Regions from separate parts of the Priestia megaterium genome, predicted to be linked through region 3. Evidence: predicted binding sites of a transcription regulator. Region 3 holds the regulator's gene; each other region holds the start of a gene.
The links. The regulator Rex, encoded in region 3, represses fermentation and respiration genes when NADH is low (regulators of the CRP and FNR family bind a similar motif). The targets are predictions, from matches to a motif close to TTGTGAAATATTTCACAA.
Positions count from the first base shown of each region.

Region 1 (7,444 bases), 2.4 Mb from region 3:
CTAATTCCATTTTTCGTGAACTTCCCTTTTCTCGGTCCAATCATTATTGCAGCTGCTAAAGCTGAAAAACCGCCAAGAGCATGGATAACTGCCGAACCGGCAAAATCAAGCATTCCTAGCTTACTAATCCATCCGCCTCCCCAAATCCAGTGGCCGGCTATAGGATAAATAAATGTAGTCATTAAAATCGCATATAAAAGGTATGCGCGGAAATTAATTCGTTCTGCCACCGCTCCAGAAACGATAGAAATGACCGCAATAACAAACGCACATTGAAACAGCCAAAATGTTTCAAGCCCAATTGGAATGTCAAGGTGCGATAAATTACCTGAGAGCGCAAAACCGCTTTTACCGACGATTCCGCCTAAATCATCTCCGTACATTAATCCAAACCCAATTAAATAGAAACAAAGCGTTCCTATTGTAATATCAGCGAATACTTTCATAATAATATTGACGCTATTTTTATATCGGACAAAACCTGCCTCTAGCAAGGCAAAGCCGCCTTCCATTAGCAAAATCATCGCCGCTGTTAATACAACCCACGTCGTATTTATACCTAAACTTAGTTCATTAACACTCATATCCCAACGCCTCCACTGCTTTTTAGTCGTTTTATTTCTTGTACAATAGCAGGCGAAAGCGTAATTTCACTTGTTTCTTCATTTTCCGCTTTTATTAATTCAAGAACTTCATGAAGTTCTCGCATTTGTGCTTTAAGGTGATCAATTTTTTTAAAGCGTTCCTTTACGTATACCATATACTCGACCGCTTGATGCTGACTTAAAGGACGCCCGGTAAAAAATTTACGAAACGGTGATAGTGATTGGTACCAAGCTTCTTCAGCACGTTTCTTCTCTTCGTATTTACTAATTTTCGCTTTTATATCTTCTATTTCTTGTGCTTTAGCTTCTTTTAACTTCATTATAAATTCAATTAATTTTAATTGAGGCAATGTAATGACCACATTATGATAAAGTTCATCCACTATAACCATGTTATATCTCCTTACATAAGATGTTATATTTAGATTATATGTAGAACACTATAGTAAGTCAATGTAATTTTTTGAAAACTCTTTAAATAGTAAATGCGCCCTATCTTTTTACTACTTATAGAATATTAAGTTCGTATGTGTTGAAATATGACGTTATTTGTTTTATCGTAGGAAGAGGAATTATGTTAGTTCCCTATTTTAATTTTATTTACCTAGGCAATTATTCGCTTTATTTTTTATAAACTTTTATTAAACAAAGGGTTACGAGGTTCTTCACTTATTTTTTCAACGAAATGAGTTGATTTTATCTCGTATTAAAATTAAAATAGAATTATGTGCAAGATTTCACAACTTCACAATGTAGTTTGAAAGTCTAGCAGATAACTAGGAACTACATATGCAACAGTATCCAGCAAAGGAGGACTTTTCATGTCTCAATCAACTATTCAAAAATCAGCTGCAGAGGAAAATGCTGCTGTACAAACAGAAGCGGCGGTTAACAAAGGTCAAGCGGATGTGTTAGATCAATTGTTAAAGCCTGAAGTACAAGAAGCTCTTACTGTTCTTGTAGATAATTTACCAAAATTATCTGAAATGGTAACGGTGCTTACAAAAACTTACGACGTTGCGCAATCATTATTAACTGACGACGTATTAAAAGAAGATCTACTTGGTGGAGTAAAAGAATTTATCGAGCCAGTAGAAGGAACAGTAAAAGGTCTTGCAGCTACTGCAATCGAAGCAAACGATCGTGCAGAAGCAAATGCTTCTAATTCAATCGGTTTATTCGGTTTATTACGCATGCTTAAAGATCCACAAGCTCAAAAACTATTCCGCTTTGCACAAGCGTATTTAGACATTACAAACGAAAAACAAAAATAATTTTCATTAAAAAGTGTGGACGGAGGATCGACTATGTCAAAACATATTTTAATTTTAGGCGGCGGTTACGGTGGTTTATTAACTGCAATGACAGCTCGCCAACACCTAAGTGCGGATGAAGCAAAAATTACAGTAGTGAACCGTTTTGCTACTCACCAAATCATTACAGAATTACACCGTCTAGCTGTAGGCGGCGTTTCTGAACAAGCGGTAGCTTTACCACTTGATAAATTACTTAAAAACTACAACGTTGATTTAAAAATTGCAACGGTAAAAGAAATTTCACCAGATCAACGTGAAGTATCTCTTGAAGATGGTACAAAATTAAGCTACGACTACCTTGTTACAGCTTTAGGTAGTGAAACTGCTTACTTCGGTATCCCTGGTTTAGAAGAGCACAGCTTCGTTCTTAAATCAGTAAATGATGCAAACCGTTTACGTGCACACGTAGAAGCTTGTATCGCTGAATACAGCAAAACAAAAAATAAAGCTGACGGTACAATCGTAGTTGGCGGTGGCGGATTAACAGGTATCGAACTTGTTGGTGAATACGCTGACTTAATGCCAAGCCTATGCCTAAAACACGGTGTGGATCCAAAAGAAATTTCTCTATACTGTGTAGAAGCAGCTCCTACAGTTCTTCCAGGCTTCCCTGCTGAATTAGTAGAGCGTGCTCAATCAAGCTTAACAAAACGTGGCGTTACATTTGTTACTGGTACACCTGTAACAAAAATGGATGCTACAACTGTTGAACTTAAAGACGGCAGCAAAATTGAAACAAAAACAATGGTATGGACTGGCGGAGTTCAAGGTAACTCTGTAGTTGCTAACTCAGGTATCGAAGTAAACCGCGGTCGTGCACTTGTAAATGAATTCTTACAATCTACATCTCATAAAGATGTATTCCTTGCTGGTGACTCAGCGGTTGTAATGGGTCCAGAAGGTCGCCCTTACCCACCTACTGCTCAATTAGCTTGGCAAATGGGTGAAGTTGTAGGCGTGAACTTAGCAGTAGCTATTCGCGGCGGAGCAATGGAATCATTCGTTCCTGTCTTCTCTGGTACACTAGGAAGTCTTGGACGCAAAGATGCAATTGGTACAATCGGCGGAAACAAAACGCAATTAAAAGGTTTACCAGCATCACTTATGAAAGAAGCAAGTAACGTTCGTTACTTATCTCATATCAAAGGATTATTCGCATTAGCTTATTAATCCGTCTTAAAACGAAAGAGGGAAATTCCTCTTTCGTTTTTTTTTATTTACATAAGCCAAGAAATAAGAAGCGGCAGCGTAACCAGCGATAAAATAGCACTAATAACAAAAGCAGAGGCCGTTTCGTTTTCCATGCTTTCAAACCGCAAAGCAATCATCGCAGCTACAGCAGATCCAGGAAAAGCTACCAGTAAAATAGCTTTTGTCACTTCATCTGAAGACAACCCTATCCATACTGCAATTCCAAGCATAACGATCGGTTGAACTGCTACTTTTAAGACAGCGATCCCGAGCGCGCCTTTACTGAAGTTAATTTTTCCAATTCCAATCGTTACTCCTACCGCAAACAAAGCTGCTCCGGATGTGATACTTCCAATTTGATCAAGCATATCCTGTAACAGTTTAGGTGACTGAAAGCCGCAAAGCGTTAAAATCACTCCAATTAACGGGACGCATGCCAAAGGCTCAGATAGACCATGCAAAATAGAATGAACCGTTACTTTGAATAAACTTGTTTTCTCTTCCCCTTCTTTTCGTCCCCTTTGGCCAACGGTTCCCAAAATCGTTGCCAACGGATCTAAAATCGCGTTCACCACGATTCCTGTGATGGCAATTGGAATCGCTACTGCACCTGCACCAAACAAGCCTCCAAGTACCGGAATGCCCATAAAAGCAAACGTTGGCTGAGCTGAGTTTAGAGCAAACATAGAAGAAGAAGTTAGCGTATGCTTCCCTGCATACTTCACGATGAGCAATATAATGAGATAAAACCCGACGATGCCTAAAATCAGCGCAACTAAAAACGGCCATTCATCTATGAGTGTTTTTCTTGGCGTTGTCGTCACACCTACAAATAAGTGTGCAGGAAGCGCAAACTTCGTTACTAATGTGTTAAGCCCCTTAGACGTTTGCTTGTCAAATTTTTTAAAATGCCCTGCTAAATAACCAAGCAAAATGGCAAAAAAGATAGGCGCGAGAATGAGAAAAATTTGACCTATGCTCATTTATCATTCACCTCATTCATTTCTTGCCTTAACAGGTTTATAAACAGGCTGCCATACCGCTTCTTCTACAAGTTCAGCTACATTTTTTTCGGTAACAGTTGCTACGTTATCTTTTACAGCAGCATCGGCAACTGCCACAGCAACCGCCTTTGATACTTTTTGAAGATCTTTAATATTTGGAAGAAGCGTATCTCCTTTTGTATCTGTTTCTGCTATACGCGCTACTGCATTGGCTGCTTCTGCAAACATAGATTCAGTAAACTTTTGAGCGCGAACCACAATTGCACCTAAACCAAGACCTGGAAACACAAATGCATTATTAGCCTGTCCGATTTCGTAAGTGTGCCCGTTATATTCAACGGGTTCAAATGGACTTCCCGTTGCAATAAGGGCTTTTCCTTCCGTCCATTTTATAATATTTTCTGGAACAGCTTCAGCAAGTTTAGTTGGGTTTGAAAGCGGCATAATCACCGGGCGCTCTACATGCTTTGCCATTTCTTTAATAATTTCTTCGGTAAAAGCATCCGTGACGCCTGATGTTCCAATTAAAATCGTTGGCTTCACTTGCTTGACAAGCTCCAACAGTGAAATTTTATTTTCATCGCCCTTTTCCCATTCTTTAATCTCTTCATTTTGGCGAACATATGGCTGTTGAAAAGGAGCTAAATCTTCCATATCTTCCGTTAACAGACCTCTGTAATCATATGCCCAAAAACGATCATATGCTTCTTCTTCAGATAACCCTTCAAGCATCATCGCACTATGAATACGATCAGCATTCCCAATTCCAGCAGATCCCGGTCCAAATACAACAACCCGCTGATCTTTTAAAGGCGTACCTGTAATACGGACGGCTGTTAAAACGGCTGCAAGAGTAATTACTCCCGTTCCTTGAATATCATCATTAAATGTTAAAATTTTATCTCCGTATTCTTTCATAATGTGACGCGCATTAATATTCCCAAGATCCTCCCAATGAAGAAGCGCTTTAGGAAACTTGGCCGTTATTTCTTTTACAAATTGAGCGATAAAACGATTATAGTCTTCTCCTTTTACTCGTTCATGACGATTTCCTAAATACAAAGGATCTTCAAGAAGCTTTTTATTATTGGTCCCCATGTCAAGAACAACAGGCAGTACGCGGCTTGGGTCAATTCCTGCTGCAGCTGTGTAGACCGCTAACTTTCCAACTGCGATATTGATCCCTCCTACTCCCCAGTCCCCAATTCCTAAAATACTTTCTGAATCCGTGACTACAAGCAAATCAATATCTTCGCTGTCGAGCCCTAAGTTTTCAATCGCCTCACTTAATCTGTCCGCTTCATTTACGGATAAATATAAGCCGTCAGGACGATGGTATTCATGGCTGTATTCTTGAATAGATTGACCTACAGTAGGCGTGTAAATAATGGGAAGCATTTCACTTAAATGATCGGTTAATAAACGATAAAACAACACAACGTTCCGGTTATGCAGATCATTTAACGAATTATTTTTTTGAAGATCATTCGGTGCTTTTTTGAACTGCTCATATGCTCTTTTTGCCTGCTCTTCTAACGTTAAGACCGTTGGAGGAAGAAGTCCCTGCAGATGAAGCTCTTTTCTTTCTTCTTCAGTAAAAGCAGAACCTTTATTTAAATAAGAAGTGGATAAAACTGATTTTCCTTTTAGTGAAGTTGAAATTGACCCATCTCTTTCTACTTTATACGCTCTCATGTTTTTACCTCTTTTCTTGAACAATTAGATAGGGTTAGGTTCAGCAAAGAGATATATTTTTAACCATTTATTTTTAATGAAAACAAAAAAGAGATTGAGCCATAACTACATCAATCCAATCTAAAGACGACCAAACGGTATAAATGAAATCTACGTTCAACCTAACAATAAAAAAATCCGAACGATTCATCGTTCGGATTTTCCTTACACGAAAATACGTTTTTTACACCATGCTATAGTCTTCGTGCTCACTTTCTGAGTAATTAGGCGGCTGTATATGGGAAGGCACAAGACATTCATAGCTTTCCCCTTCTAGCCTATCCTCTAGCTCTTGTTTCGCTTGACTAATCAGCTCTTGATTTTCTATCATTTCAATCGCCGTAGCCGCAATGGCTTTTCCAGCTAACAACATCGCATCGTGAGCATACTCTGTTTTCCCTTGAGCAACAGCTTGCCATGTATGAAACGGCGTAGCATAAGCCCACGTTGCGGTCACGCACTGTGCAGTTGGAACATTCCAGCTAACGTCTGCGACATCGGTTGATCCCGTCATGAAGGAAACATTTTTAGACATAGGAGCAATTTGGTTGAAGACTGGATGATTTGCTAAAGCTCTGTCTAGCAGTGAACCGACTTGTTTTTTTGCTGCTTCTTTGTCTTCAGCGGATGTAGACTCGTAAATAGCTTTGGCGAAAGCCATGTCTTCTTGTTTCACTTCAGCCAAATTTATCTGCATCATTTGCTTATGCATCAGCTGCTCCATTGTTTGATTTGGAATTAGATTAGCGCAGGCTCCTTGAATTTCCTGTTCCACTTGTGTTTCAGTCATTAAAGCCGCTCCCTTTGCAATTTTCACAACCCGTTCATAAAGTTCTTTTACTTGAGATGGCTTCGGAGCACGAATTAAGTACATGACTTCCGCTTCTGCTTGAACAACATTAGGAGAAATGCCTCCGCTGTTTGTAATGGCATAGTGTACGCGCGCTTCATCTATCATATGTTCACGCATATAATTCACACCAATATTCATCAACTCTACAGCGTCTAAAGCGCTTCTGCCAAGGTGAGGACTAGCAGCTGCATGACTGCTTCTTCCTTTAAATTTAAAAGTTGCTTGCATAACCGCATTCGATGACGTATGCATGACACCATTAACGGTAGCCGGATGCCACGAAAACGCGATGTCTACATCTTGGAAAAATCCTTCTCGTACCATATACGTCTTTCCGTAGCCACTTTCTTCAGCTGGACATCCATAGTATTGAACGGTTCCCGGAACATTTTTTTCTTTTAAGTATTCTTTGACTGCAAGCGCAGCTGCTAGTGAGCCTACGCCAAGTAGGTTATGTCCACACCCATGGCCATTTCCATTTTTTTTGACTGGATCTGCTACTGCACACTTATCTTTTTGACTCAGCCCGGTAAGCGCATCATATTCACCAAGAATAGCGATAATCGGATAACCGTGCCCATAACTTCCAATAAAACCTGTTTCAAGGTTAGCAATATGTGTACGAAGCGTAAACTCTTCTTTTTCTAACATGTCGCAAATTAGCTGTGCCGACTTATACTCTTCAAACCTCGTTTCTGCATATTCCCATATTTGATCACTGATTTGAGTTAGCTCGTGTCG
Region 1 is NZ_CP023317.1:2,567,543-2,574,986, forward strand. Features, by position in the region: gene CEQ83_RS12910 (ammonium transporter) at 1-584, opposite strand, end outside; gene CEQ83_RS12915 (hypothetical protein) at 581-997, opposite strand; gene CEQ83_RS12920 (DUF1641 domain-containing protein) at 1,427-1,879, shown strand; gene CEQ83_RS12925 (NAD(P)/FAD-dependent oxidoreductase) at 1,913-3,091, shown strand; gene CEQ83_RS12930 (AEC family transporter) at 3,139-4,095, opposite strand; gene CEQ83_RS12935 (NAD-dependent malic enzyme) at 4,108-5,811, opposite strand; gene CEQ83_RS12940 (M20 family metallopeptidase) at 6,035-7,444, opposite strand, start outside.
Region 1: the regulator Rex is predicted to act here: its motif matches at 1,331-1,348, upstream of CEQ83_RS12920 (DUF1641 domain-containing protein).

Region 2 (7,444 bases), 350 kb from region 3:
TTGAAGATCTGTTAGAGGCAATAGCTTCTTCTCCGTCACTTCTTGTGAAATCGTATTGATAAAGTGATTGTAGTATAAGTAAAGTTCATCAAACGTACCGTCCGCAAACATTTGAACTGTTTGTGAAGCAATTCCTTGAATGTCAGCAAAAGCTGGCTGATCTGCTAAGCCTGTGATTTCAAGCAAAACCGGAATACCGCGTTTTACGAAGAAATCTCTCCCTACTCGTCCAATTGCAATCACACCGTATTCATCAGGTGATTGATGGCGTTCTTCAATAGCTTGAGATACTTTTCGCAAAATATTACTGTTATATGCTCCTGCTAGACCGCGATCTGAAGTGATTACGATATAACCAGTCTTCTTCACGCTGCGCGCAGTTAACATTGGATGTGAAGCGCCTCTGCTGCCTAGGGCTACACTTGAGACTACCTCTTGAATTTTTTCCATATATGGAACAAACGATTTTGCATTTTGTTCCGCTCTATTCAGCTTTGCAGCTGAAACCATTTCCATTGCTTTCGTAATCTGGCTCGTTTTTTTCGTCGATGTGATTCGAGTTTGTATATCACGTAATGATGCCAAAGGTTTCACCACCTTGTTTTAGAAGATCACGTGGTATGAAAGGTGAACAAATGTTCACCTTCACCTTATTGAAAGATTGTCTTAACATACCATGCTGACAATATATTATTCAGATGCAATAAATGTTTTCTTGAATTCTTCAAGTGCTGATTCGAATACGCCAGCTTCAGGAAGGCCACCAGTTGTACGGATTGATTCAAGTACTTCTTTACGGTTTGATTCTAACCATGTTAAGTACTCGTCTTCAAAGCGTGTAATATCTGATACTGGAACATCATCTAAGAAGCCTTTTGTTAATGCGTAAAGCACAGCTACTTGTTTTTCTACGCGAAGCGGTTTGTGTAAACCTTGTTTTAAGATTTCAACTGTACGCGCTCCTCGATTTAATTTTGCTTGAGTTGCTTGGTCAAGATCAGAACCGAACTGAGCAAACGATTCAAGCTCACGATAAGATGCAAGGTCTAGACGCAGTGTACCTGCTACCTTTTTCATCGCTTTAATTTGTGCAGATCCCCCTACACGTGATACAGAAAGACCAGCATTAATCGCAGGACGTACGCCTGAGAAGAATAGATCTGACTGTAAGAAAATTTGTCCGTCTGTAATCGAAATTACGTTCGTTGGGATATAAGCAGATACGTCTCCTGCTTGCGTTTCAATAAATGGAAGAGCTGTTAATGAACCTCCACCTTTTGCGTCCGATAACTTTGCCGCACGCTCTAATAAACGAGAGTGCAGATAGAATACATCCCCTGGGTACGCTTCACGACCTGGAGGACGGCGTAATAGTAATGAAAGTTCACGATAAGCTGATGCTTGTTTTGTTAAGTCATCGTAAATAACAAGTACGTGCTTACCGTTATACATAAACTCTTCACCCATTGTTACTCCAGCGTATGGTGCTAAGAATAATAGTGGAGCTGGTTGTGAAGCTGATGCTGTTACAACGATTGTGTAATCTAGAGCACCGTGTTTACGTAATGTCTCTACTACGTTACGAACTGTTGATTCTTTTTGGCCAATCGCTACATAGATACATACCATATCTTGATCTTTTTGGTTTAAGATTGTATCGATTGCTACCGATGTTTTACCCGTTTGACGGTCACCGATAATTAACTCACGCTGTCCACGGCCGATCGGCACAAGTGCGTCAATCGCCTTGATACCTGTTTGAAGCGGCTCATGTACTGATTTACGATCCATAACGCCAGGTGCAGCACCTTCAATTGGACGTGTTTTTGTTGTTTCTACCGGGCCTAAGCCGTCTACTGGCTGACCTAATGAGTTAACAACACGACCGATTAACTGCTCCCCTACTGGAACTTCCATGATGCGTCCTGTACGGCGAACTTCGTCACCTTCACGAATTTCTGTATATGGTCCTAAAATAATGATACCTACATTGTTTTCTTCTAAGTTTTGTGCCATTCCCATGACACCATTTGAAAATTCAACCAGTTCTCCAGCCATGACATTGTCGAGGCCATGAGCACGTGCGATACCATCCCCAACTTGGATAACAGTACCTACATCACTCACTTTAATCTCAGACTGATAGTTTTCAATTTGCTGCTTGATCAGCGCACTAATTTCTTCAGCTTTGATGCTCATGAATTTCACCCCTATCTACGATCTGTGTGCAAGAAGTCCTCGGTGGATCGTTTCTAATTTGCTGCTAATGCTGCCATCATAGATACGATTACCAATGCGAAGCTTCACGCCGCCGATTAGGCTTTTATCTACTACATTTGAAATATTTAACGTATGTTTTCCAACTTTTGAAGCAAATGATTGCGAGATTGCTCGTTTCTCATCTGCGCTTAAAGGTTTGACAGAATAAACAGTTGCGTCTGCCACGCCACGTACTTCGTTCGCTAGGAAACGATACTCTTGCACCATTTGGCTAACAATTTGAATGCGGTGACGCTCTAATAATAGAAGAACCGTATGTTGAACAGTTGGTGAAAGTTCAGCAAATGCCTCACTTACAAACTGTTTTTTTCGCTCAATTGTAATTTTTGGATGAGTTAATACATCCATTAATTCAGGTGTTTTAGCAAACACCTCTTCAACGATTTGTAGCTGGTCTTGCATTTCATCGATCATCTGTTTTTCTGTTGCTAATTGAAAAAGAGCTAGTGCATAGCGCTTGGCTACAGCTGGTTGACTCATCGTACATCCCCTACTTCTTGGATATATTCATGAATTAACTTCTCTTGATCTTGTTCAGAAAGTTCTTTTTCAATAACTTTCGACGCAATTAAAACAGATAATGAAGCAACTTGCTCACGTAACGCAGCAACTGCTTGATCTTTTTGCTGTTCGATTTCTTGTTTTGCTGCAGCTTTTAGACGCTCAGACTCTTCGCGTGCTGCTGCAATGATTTCTTCTTTTTTATCTTCTGCAGACTTTCTAGCGTTTTCCATCATTACTTGCACTTCTTGACGAGATTGCTTTAAGATTTCACGCTGCTCTTCAACAAGCTTCTTCGCTTCCTCATTTTGCTTTTCTGCTTCATCAATCTCACCGGCAATATGCTCTTCACGTTTTTTCATGATTCCCATTACAGGACCAAACGCGAATTTTTGAAGTAACGCAAGTAGGATAAGGAACATCACTAATTGGAAAAGAATATCTCCACCATTAATGCCTGCTGCTCCTAACACAAACATGTTCGACACGGCCATGTTCACTCCCTTCAGAGACTCCACATATATAATTTACTTCTTAAAGACATAAAGTAATGGCGAAGGTTCTTTTGAATGATCTTCGCCACATGTAACACATTATTATTTACCTTGTACCATGAATGCAATAACTACGGCGATAATTGGAAGCGCCTCAACTAAGGCAACCCCAACGAACATCATTGAAGTTAATGTACCACGTGCTTCTGGTTGGCGAGCTGTGCCTTCAATCGTCTTAGAAACGATAAGACCGTTACCAATACCAGCACCTAGTGCCGCTAAACCAATCGCAATTGCAGATGCTATTAAACCCATTTTATAAAGTCCTCCCTTAATATATATGATTTTGTTTAACTAAGTTTTGTTTTGTCCAAATTGGGTATTACTTGAACAAAGCTTTATAAATTAATGGTCGCTACTCACTTTGTGAGATAAATAAACCATCGTTAACATTGTGAAAATGAAGGCCTGAATTGCGCCTACAAAAATACTGAATCCTTGCCATAAAAGCATTGGGATAGCAGCTCCAATTGTACCTAGGAAGCCTGTTGTTGCTAAACCAGCTAGCAAGCTTAACAAAATTTCCCCAGCATAAATATTACCGTAAAGACGAAGGCCAAGCGTTAACGTATTGGCAAACTCCTCGATAATCTTAAGCGGGAATAAAAATGCCATTGGCTTGAAGTAATCTTTCGTGTATGCAGAGAAACCTCGCATTTTAATACCATAATAATGTGATAGTACAACTACCATAACGGCTAACGTCAGCGTAATTGCTGGATCAGCGGTTGGCGATTTCCACCATAAGTTATGGTCAATCACGATGGCGAATGGAAGACCCAACATATTTGACACAAAAATGTACATAAGTAAAGTTACACCTAGCGTCAAAAAGCGGCCACCTGTTTTCCAATCCATATTGCTATTAACGAGTCCTTTAACAAAATCTAAGACCCATTCAATAAAGTTTTGTGCACCGCTTGGCTTCATAGCAAGAGTACGAGTACATAAAACTGCAATTAAGAATACAATAACAGAAGCTACGGTAACCATAAGCAAGTTACTTTGACTAAAAGTAAGGCCTAGAAACTCTATAGTTGGTGATTCATGACCCAACTGTGTTCACCTCTCTTTCTATCTTCTACGCATATTTTGAACAACTAAATCTATGATAATGACAACATAATACGTCATTAATCCCACAACTACACTAATAATATGAAAGGTTTTTGGATAAGAGATGGTAATCACAACTGCGAGAGCAGCTGTTGCAAATCTTACAACAGTCCCAATTGAACGGGGCTTTTTCCCCTCATCCAACGCCTGTCCAAACTGTTCAAACTTTCTTACTAAGTTCCACAAATTATACAAACTCAGGGCGGTTCCTAAAATTAAACCTGCAAAAACAGCCTTATAACTTGTAAATCCCCAGCCGAGAACGTATAATGCTAACAAATACAATATGTATGAACGAAGTCTTGGAAAAACGTGCTGCAAATCCTGCATGAATTATTAATCTCCTGAAAAAAAATGGTGGACTGTCCGCAGCATCATAAAAACACCTGCTGCTAGCCCTGAAAGAAGGCCTAAAATCAAAAATAGTGGTTCGGTGTCAAGCCATTGATCAGCCCATCTTCCAGAGAATAAGCCAATTAAGACTGAACCTGCTAACTGTGATAGAATGATTGACACTAATGCCATCGCTTGCAAAGGATGACGGTTGCGATCTTTCATAAGCTCATACCCCTTTTGCAAAATTTTCTTTTTTCCGAATTCTCTATCGTTTTCATAGCTCAATATATGATAGAAAGGCAAAAAAAATTGCTAAAAAAGGTAAAAACAGCTAATAAAATACGCAGAAATATCAACGGTTTTCACAGGTTGAAAACCTTATCATTTATATTCCCTGTAAGCATACAATAGCGTATATTTAATGTCAATGTGTTTAAGCTAAAAACTTCACAATCTCTTCTTATTGTTCACATTTCTGCCACACATAAAACCTCTTCAAATGAAAACATTTAAAGAGGTTCATTCAATCGTTATTGTACTGTGTACAACCTGCTCTTGTCTATGCTTTTTCACAAATGCAAATATTTGGTACACTCCTGGTACAAGCGATTCATCAATCGTTATTTTTCGTTTTCTCATGCCTCTTTCTACATCCACGTCAACATCTAAATACGATACAAACTGTAAAGACTGCTTATCAAAAAGAGCGACGCCTAACTGATCTGCTCCTTCAGGCAAAAACAGTTCATAGCTATACGTATTTTTCTCTTTTTCCGCTGCTACTTGCAATCCCATGACACGAGGATAATCTGGAATGCTAATCATGTACATATAGGGAAGCGAAAATGTTTCACGTGAATCATTTATTTCCAAATATCCGTCATATATACCTTTATTTTTAAAACGGGGCTGCACCGATAAAGTGACAGCTATCTCTTTTGTCTGACGGGGTGGCACCGTGACGGGTAATGGAACATCCCAGTTCACTCCTTCATCCCTTTTTGGAACGTTTAAGCGATACGTTTTTGCTTTATCAGACTGGTTATCAATTTTAAAAGATAAAACTTTCTTTGATGGACGCGTAAAAATACCAAAAGATAAAGAAGATGGATAAAACAAAGATTCTGCTGTGACGGCTTTTGCTATTTGAATTCTTCCCGCTCCTTGTTCATATACGCGATACGTTTGACCGTTTAGCTGCTGCATTACTTTACTGGTGTTCATCAATGAAGCTTTGACTTGTTCAGGAGACCAGTTCGGGTGAGCTTGTAAAATCAGCGCACACGCTCCAGCTACATGGGGCGCAGCCATACTTGTGCCATGCATGCGTTCATATCCTCCAGGAACTGTACTATTAATGAAGTAACCTGGTGCGACGACGTCTGGTTTGATTCCCCAAGTAGTCGTTACAGGCCCTCTTGAACTGAAAGATGTGAGCAAGTCTTGCACCACTTGCTGGCCAGTGCGTAAGTACGGTTGTTGAGACTGAATGTGTTGGGTAATGGTGTCACCGCTTTTTTTACTTACCCATATCACGGGAATATTTACTGACTCTTTTAGTTTACTGACTATGCTTTTTTCTGTCGGGCTATATAAAATAACCGCTTTTGCTCCCGCCTGTTCAGCTTGTTTAATCTTTTTTTGAACCACATTTCCTTCTGCTTTTAGCAAAATGACGTTACCCGACGCATGCTTTTGCTCTTTGGAATCTTCTTCATTTATTACACGCAGCGTTTGATTAAACGTCCATGGACGAGACCCTTCTACTGGCGCCATCATAATTTTTTCTTTGTTAAATCCAATTGTTAGAAATTGAACTGTTGTCGGAGAAACAGAAGCGCCAACGGAAATAGCTTTTCCCGCTGTACCCGGAGAGCCCACCGTCCATAAACCTGGACCTGAATTGCCGCTAGATGTAACCGTTACAATTCCTTTTTCAACAGCTCGATCTAACGCTAAGCTTGTTGGTAAATCAGGGCCATTCACATCATTTCCTAATGATAAATTAATAATATCTACATCATCTTGAATTGCTTTTTCAATAGCTAGGATAACACTTTCAGACGTTCCAGCTCCTCCAGGTCCAAGAGCTCGGTATGCATAGATTTCCGCTTGGGGTGCTACGCCTGTAATATTCCCATTCGCTGCAATAATACCAGCTACATGAGTACCGTGCAGAGTCGGTTCTCCTTGCTCACGAGTGGTTTCCATCGGCTCATAATCTTCATCTATTACATCGTAACCCCCTCTGTAGGTTTGTTTTAAATCAGGATGAGAATAATCAACCCCCGTATCAATAACGCCTACTTTGATCCCTTTTCCTGTTAAGCGCTGATTGTGAGTATCAAACAAGCCTCTTACCTGTTCTGAGCCAATGAACGTTACGCTATTTTCTTCTGTAACCTGATAGTTTTTAATAGAATGTGAACTAATAATAGATGGATTCTGAGATAGTTTTTCCAAATCCGAGATGGAGCCGTTTAATGAAAGTCCTGTAAACACCGTGTGAAATTCGCTCTTAATCTTTATATTAGGATAATTTTTTTGTAGCTGACTTTTAAATTTCGTGAATTTTTCTTTTTTAATCATCACAATGATTGATTTTTCCTGATGATTCATTTCTTGTTTTATAGAAGGAAATGTCGGATTGAGCGACA
Region 2 is NZ_CP023317.1:4,884,925-4,892,368, forward strand. Features, by position in the region: gene CEQ83_RS25075 (F0F1 ATP synthase subunit gamma) at 1-585, opposite strand, end outside; gene atpA (F0F1 ATP synthase subunit alpha) at 691-2,199, opposite strand; gene CEQ83_RS25085 (F0F1 ATP synthase subunit delta) at 2,215-2,760, opposite strand; gene CEQ83_RS25090 (F0F1 ATP synthase subunit B) at 2,757-3,275, opposite strand; gene atpE (F0F1 ATP synthase subunit C) at 3,378-3,590, opposite strand; gene atpB (F0F1 ATP synthase subunit A) at 3,681-4,391, opposite strand; gene CEQ83_RS25105 (ATP synthase subunit I) at 4,410-4,781, opposite strand; gene CEQ83_RS25110 (AtpZ/AtpI family protein) at 4,788-5,009, opposite strand; gene CEQ83_RS25115 (S8 family serine peptidase) at 5,307-7,444, opposite strand, start outside.
Region 2: the regulator Rex is predicted to act here: its motif matches at 5,223-5,240, upstream of CEQ83_RS25110 (AtpZ/AtpI family protein).

Region 3 (7,444 bases):
GTTTCTTCAAGCTGAGCTTTGATTTGGTTTACGCGTGCTAGGATATCTTCTGCGTTTCCTGCACCGTTTACAACTGTTGTATTTTCTTTTGTTACAACAATTTTAGAAGCGCGACCTAATTGATCGATGCCTGCTGTTTTTAAGTCAAGACCAAGCTCTTCAGTGATTACTTCTCCGCCTGTTAGGATCGCAACGTCTTGTAGCATTGCTTTACGACGATCACCGAAACCAGGAGCTTTAACAGCTACAGCTGTAAATGTACCGCGAAGTTTGTTCACAACTAATGTTGCTAAAGCTTCACCTTCTACGTCTTCAGCAATGATTAATAGAGGCTTGCCTTGTTGAACAACTTGCTCTAATACCGGTAAGATTTCTTGAATGTTACCGATTTTTTTGTCTGTGATTAAGATGTATGGATCATCTAATACAGCTTCCATTTTATCTGAATCAGTTACCATGTAAGGAGATGCATATCCACGGTCAAACTGCATACCTTCTACCACTTCTAATTCAGTTGTGAAACCTTTTGATTCTTCAAGTGTGATAACGCCGTCGTTACCAACGCGCTCCATTGCTTCAGCAATTAATTGACCTACTTCTTCGTCAGCTGCTGAGATAGCCGCTACTTGAGCAATTGAATCTTTACCTTGAATTGGTTTAGAGATTGCTTTTAGTTCTTCAACCGCTACAGCTACTGCTTTTTCCATACCTTTACGGATACCCATTGGGTTAGCACCAGCCGTTACGTTTTTAAGACCTTCTCTGATCATTGCTTGCGCTAAAACCGTTGCAGTAGTTGTACCGTCACCAGCAACGTCGTTTGTTTTGCTAGCAACTTCGGCTACTAATTTAGCACCCATATTTTCAAATGCGTCTTCTAATTCGATTTCTTTTGCAATTGTTACACCGTCATTTGTAATAAGCGGTGAACCGAATTTCTTTTCCAATACAACGTTACGACCTTTTGGTCCAAGCGTTACTTTTACAGCATTTGCTAATGTATCTACACCACGTAGCATTGCGCGACGTGCTTCTTCGCTAAATTTAATGTCTTTTGCCATGTTCCTTGACCTCCTCAAGATGTTCTTAATAATCTATTTTTTACGTATGATAAGTTTGTGGTTAAAATTAGCCGATTACAGCTAAAATATCGCTTTCGCGTAAAATTAAGTATTCAGTACCTTCGTATTTCACTTCAGTACCCGCATATTTTGAGAAGATGATACGATCGCCCGCAGCTACTTCTAAAGCTACACGCTCACCGCTTTCTAATACTCGGCCTGTACCAACAGCAACAATTTTACCCTCTTGTGGTTTTTCTTTTGCACTGTCCGGTAACACGATACCGCTTGCTGTTTTTTCCTCAGATTTTACAAGTTCAATCACTACGCGATCACCTAATGGCTTTAACAAGTGAAACAACCTCCTCAAATAATATGTTTGCATTTTTATTAGCACTCAACCTCAACGAGTGCTAACACAATTATTATATTAAAACAAAGTGGGTTTTTTTTGCAAGTATTAAACAAAAAAAATTTAAAATTTACGACAACTACATATAATAGTCTTAGATTTCGACGATTTTGAGAAATAAAGCATTCTTTTCTCTGTTCAATAATATGTATGTTACAATACGAGCAAGAAGAAATTACTAACTTTACAGTACTTCTTCGACATATATACATAAAAACCTTTTAAAGGAGTATAGAAGATTGGAAAAACGTTATTGGTATGTTATCCTCACCTACATCCTTATGCAGTTTTCAGGAGTTGTTGGTATACCGCTGTTAAAATTAACAGGAATGTTTGATGACTATCCAGTTCGAACAGCGAATGTCATGCTTTTGACTTATTGGACTATCATTAGCTTTATCCTTGGTTTACTTATTGTCTTACTGCTGCTGCGCCGTGACATGTCCATGCGTATAGAACATGCTGGAAAAACGATTGCTGTTGTCTGGTCAGTCCTTGGGGTGTTTCTCGCTATGGCTGGTCAAGCTGTAGCAGGTATGATTGAGCACGCTCTTGGCATTACCCAAGTATCTGAAAACACACAAAATATTGTTAATCTTGTTAAAGCAACGCCGTTCCTTATTGTCGTTACGTCTGTTATTGGACCAATACTAGAAGAGATTATTTTCCGAAAGATTATTTTTGGTTCTCTTCACAAACGATACAATTTCTTTATCTCTGCATTTATTAGTTCCCTTATTTTCGCTGCGGTACACTGGGATTTTAAACATTTACTTGTGTATACAGCTATGGGATTTGTATTTGCATTCCTTTATGCAAGGACGAGACTAATTGTTGTACCTATTATTGCTCATGTTTTGATGAATACAATCGTTATTTTATCTCAAACTATTTTTGCAGATAAAATTATAGAAATGCAAAAACAAGCAGAACAAATGCAGTTCATTTTTGGAGGCATGTTTTTATGAAGAATATCCCTTTAACACGAGGGTTTATTTATATTATTATGGGGATTTTATTCACCTACTTGGCAATTCAAAATGCCCAGGAAACCGTCTGGAATTTCCCCACAATCTTATTTGCACTCGTAGCCGCATTCGATTTCAGGTTTGCGGTTCGCATCTTTATCTTGCACTACAAAATTAAAAAATTGCAGCAGCAATATAAAAATCAAGATGATTCATCCAAATAAAAAAACCACTGTTTCAGTGGTTTTTTTTACATACTAACATCTTCTCTTTCTTGCTCTGCCCTTGCCTTTAACACTTTGCGATACGAAATGCGGGAAATAATGATGCTGATTTCATACAAAATTAAGAGCGGCACTGTCACCATCATGTGCGAGAGCAATTCCGGTGGTGTAATAAGTGCGGCAATAACTAGCAGTACGAAATAGGCATATTTTCGAATTTGAGATAAAAACATAGGCGTTATAATTCCTAAACGCGTCAAAAACATCACGACGACAGGAAGCTGAAACAACAGGCCAAAAGGCAGTGTGAGCTGCATTAAAAAAGAAAAGTACTCATTAATGCCAATCACTTGGTTTACATTCAGCTCATCAGAAACGCGCGTCATAAAATCGACGACAAATGGAAACAACACAAAATAAGAAAAAGAGACACCGCCGATAAAGAGAAAAATGGAAACAGGAATATATCCAAGCGTTACCTTACGCTCTTTTTCATATAAACCAGGACTAATAAATGCCCAAAGTTGATACAGTGCAACAGGAGCTGCAAGTACACAGCCGATAATAACAGCAAATTGCATATAAATCTTAACTGGATCTGTTAACCGAAATGCATTCATCGTTAAATTCTTTGCCTCATCAGCATGCTGTAAATAGACAATAACCTTATCCGCTATAAAAAAGCCGCCAATTGTGGCAATCACAAAGAAAAATAAAACAATTAAAATGCGTTTTCGCAGCTCTCCTATATGATCATATATTGACATTTCTTGTTCGGTCATACTATGATCACCCTTTTACTCTTTGTCATCTACTTGACGCTGTTTATCTTTTTCACGATCTTCTGATGCACCGCTAGCGGCATGCTTAAACTCTCTAAGCGTTTGGCCCACTGATCTTCCTAGCTCCGGTAACCGTTTCGGTCCAAAAATAAGCAGTGCTACAATCGCAATAATAATCCAACTGCCTGCTCCAATCCCCATATTCCCACTCTCCTTATTAATTTAGACTTAAGGAAATCGTAACACAGTCCGCCTTATTCAACAGGATAATTTTTCAAAAAGTAGACGAGCGACTGTAATTCTACAGCAAGATCAATATGATGGAGTCGAATCTCATCCGGTACGTTTAAGCGTGCAGGAGTAAAGTTTAAAATTCCTTTAATTCCGCAACTCACTAAACGATCAGTAATTTGCTGAGCAACAGTAGCAGGAACGGTTAAAATCGCTACTGAGATGTCATCACTCATATAATCTTCCAATTGGTCAAGATGATAGACCGGCACGTCGCCCACTTTTGTACCCACTTTTTCTTCTATCACATCAAAAGCGCACTCAATTTTGGTGTTATTATTTTTAATAAAATTATAATTTAGAAAGGCCGTTCCTAGATTCCCTACGCCAATCAGTGCTACTTTCGTTACTTCATCTTGGTCTAACGTTTTACGGAAAAATGTAAGTAAATAATTCACATTGTAGCCGTATCCCTTTTTTCCTAATGCACCAAAGTAAGAAAAGTCCCGACGAATAGTAGCAGAATCCACTTTCACTGCCTCACTTAACTCCGCTGACGACACACGCTGTTTACCAGAAGCATGCAAATTTTTCAAAAAACGATAATAAAGCGGCAATCGTTTAGCCGTTGCTTGTGGTATTTTTAATTGTTCAGTGTTCACGTTGTACCCCCTCAGTTCATGTATGTCATTACTAACATTTTCAAGTCATATTGCATTACCTTTCACAAAGCATCAACCGCTTTGAGGTAGCGCTTCCAATTCTCTCTCTTTTCTCTTGTTTTATATATACTCCGCTTCACACCTCGACGGCTTTTGTCTATTCAGCACTCCTTAAAGTCGGTATGTAGAACGAAGCAATTAGCCCTTCAAAGGATCCGTTTGTTAGTCATGACGGATTTTTCACATCCATCATAGATAAGTTCAGAGATGCACTTATCTCTTATTTTAACATAGTATCCTGTATAAAATGTGCAGGTAAAATCATTTTATTTCATGAATCAAAACATTCGCTTCATCATTTGTCCTTGTCCCTCTACAAATTACAAACGCTTGTAGGAAGAACTTGTAGTTAAAAATATGTTAAAATACACTATGGATATACTACTAGAGGTGAAAAAATGATTATTCTACAATTGAACGGTATTACAAAATACTATGGGGCAGAACCCATTTTATCGAATATAAAGTTAGAAGTACAATCAAAAGACCGCATTGCCCTAGTGGGACGAAACGGTGCTGGTAAATCAACTTTATTAAAAATTATTGCTGAGCAGCTTTCCTATGACAGCGGAGAAATTATTAAACCTAAGGGTGTTTCCATTGATTATATGGGACAAGATACAGTTCTTGAGTCAACACTCTCCATATGGGAAGAAATGATGACTGTCTTTGCTCCGTTAAAGAAGATGGAAAAAGAATTACGTACGCTTGAAACGAAGATGGGCGATCCAGATATTTTTAATGATTCAGTTCAATACGAAAAACTAACCAAAGAGTACGATCAGCTTCAAGTAACGTTCAAAGATTTAGGCGGCTATCAATATGAAGCGGATACACGATCTATTCTTCACGGTTTCCGTTTTTCAAACTTTGACTATAGCACCCCTATTTCCTCCTTGAGCGGTGGGCAAAAAACGCGCTTGGCTCTTGCAAAACTGCTTTTAACAAAGCCAGACTTGCTTATTCTCGATGAGCCTACCAACCACTTAGATATTGAAACTTTAGCATGGCTGGAACAGTTTCTGCAAGGGTATGAAGGAGCTATTTTAATTGTTTCACACGATCGTTACTTCCTTGATAAAGTCGTAAATCAAGTGTATGAAGTCGTACAAAAAACAACGGTGAAGTACACGGGCAACTACTCTAAATACCTCGTACAAAAAGCCGAGCGCTATGAAAAAGAGTTGCGTCAGTACGAAAAGCAGCAAGATGAAGTCGCAAAACTGAATGATTTTATTCAGCGAAATATCGCCCGCGCGTCGACTACAAAACGTGCGCAAAGCAGACGTAAACAGCTCGATCGAATGGAGTTAATAAACCGACCTAATGAAGGTGAAAAATCAGCTAGTTTTTCGTTTGAAATTGAGCGTCAAAGCGGAAATGAAGTCTTAAATCTCGAAAACGTGTCTATCGGGTATGATGAAAACAAATATGTCGTGCAAGAGGCAAACCTTCGGATTAAAAAAGGTGAAAGCCTTGCGTTGGTTGGTCCTAATGGAGTTGGGAAATCAACTTTATTAAAAGGTATTGTGGATAAACTAAGCTTCAAGACTGGAACCATTTCTTTTGGCTCAAACGTAATGGTTGGTTATTACGACCAAGAGCAAGCCAATTTAACGTCTAATAAAACCGTTTTAAATGAACTTTGGGATGACTACCCAGCCAAACCTGAAAAAGAAATCCGTACAGCGCTTGGAAATTTTCTGTTTTCAGGTGATGATGTACTGAAAATCGTTTCCACGCTCAGCGGTGGTGAAAAAGCACGTTTGGCTCTTGCGAAGCTTATGCTTCAAAAAGCTAACTTCTTAATTTTGGATGAACCTACTAACCATCTTGATTTAGATAGCAAACAAGTACTGGAGAATGCGTTAATTGATTACCCAGGGACTCTATTATTTGTTTCACATGACCGTTATTTTATTAATCGTATTGCCAATAAAATAGCAGAGCTATCTCCTGAAGGAGTAGAAGAATTTCTTGGAGATTATGACTATTATGTAGAAAAGAAAGCAGAAATAGAGGAAATCAAAGAATTAGAAAATATAAAAGCAAACGAAGAACGTACGGTAAAAGTAGATAAACAGTCCTATAAACAAGATAAAGAACAAAAGAAATTGATGAGACAGCGAACGCGCCGCATTGAAGAAATTGAAACTGAAGTAAACAAATTAGAAGCCGCCCAAGCGGCGAATGAAGAACTTCTTTGTGACCCTGAAATTTATCAAAATCACGAAGAAGTATCAAGATTAAACGGTGAAAATGAAAAAATTTCTTCACAGTTATCCACATTAATGGAAGAGTGGGAAGAATTACAGCTGCTTCTAGAAGAGTAGCCTATATTTTTGCGTATCTATTCATCCTATTTACTTGTTCATGCGCTTAAGAGCAAGCTTTATCCACTCTGTGAATAAATAGTGGATATCTGTCTGATTTTCATAATTAAAACTTGTTGATAACAGGTCCGTGTACTGAGTGCACGGACTTTTCCACATAATTATCCACAGTCAATTCTAAATTTATTGAATATTGTTGATAAATCATTTTTATCCACAAAAAAAGACGAATGAGAAATAAATCTCATTCGTCACTTACTCTTCCAAGTCCAAACCGGGGTTTGCATTTAATGACATATCTGAACGTTTTCCTTGAGCAAATCGTACGCTTGCTGCTGCTCCAATCATTGCGGCATTATCCGTACATAGAGATAGCGGCGGGATAATAAGCTCAATATTTGATAGGGGTTCAAATGCCTCTTCTAGCGCTGCTCTAAGCCCTTTATTAGCAGCAACTCCTCCTGCTAATAAAACTTGCTTAACGTTATATTCCTTTGCAGCTTTAATCGTTTTAGTTACTAACACATCAATGACACTCGCTTGAAAGCTAGCAGCAAGTGTTTGTGGAAGAATCTCTTCACCTTTTTGCTTCGCATTGTGGACAGTGTTAATAACTGCTGATTTTAATCCACTGAAACTAAAATCATAGGATCCTTCTTCTAGCCAAGCACGCGGCAAATCAATTAATGGCTCTCCTTCATGTGCAAGGCG
Region 3 is NZ_CP023317.1:207,306-214,749, reverse strand. Features, by position in the region: gene groL (chaperonin GroEL) at 1-1,061, opposite strand, end outside; gene groES (co-chaperone GroES) at 1,129-1,413, opposite strand; gene CEQ83_RS01230 (CPBP family intramembrane glutamic endopeptidase) at 1,713-2,441, shown strand; gene CEQ83_RS01225 (YdiK family protein) at 2,438-2,665, shown strand; gene tatC (twin-arginine translocase subunit TatC) at 2,692-3,447, opposite strand; gene tatA (twin-arginine translocase TatA/TatE family subunit) at 3,463-3,648, opposite strand; gene CEQ83_RS01210 (redox-sensing transcriptional repressor Rex) at 3,702-4,340, opposite strand; gene CEQ83_RS01205 (ABC-F family ATP-binding cassette domain-containing protein) at 4,799-6,733, shown strand; gene tsaD (tRNA (adenosine(37)-N6)-threonylcarbamoyltransferase complex transferase subunit TsaD) at 6,989-7,444, opposite strand, start outside.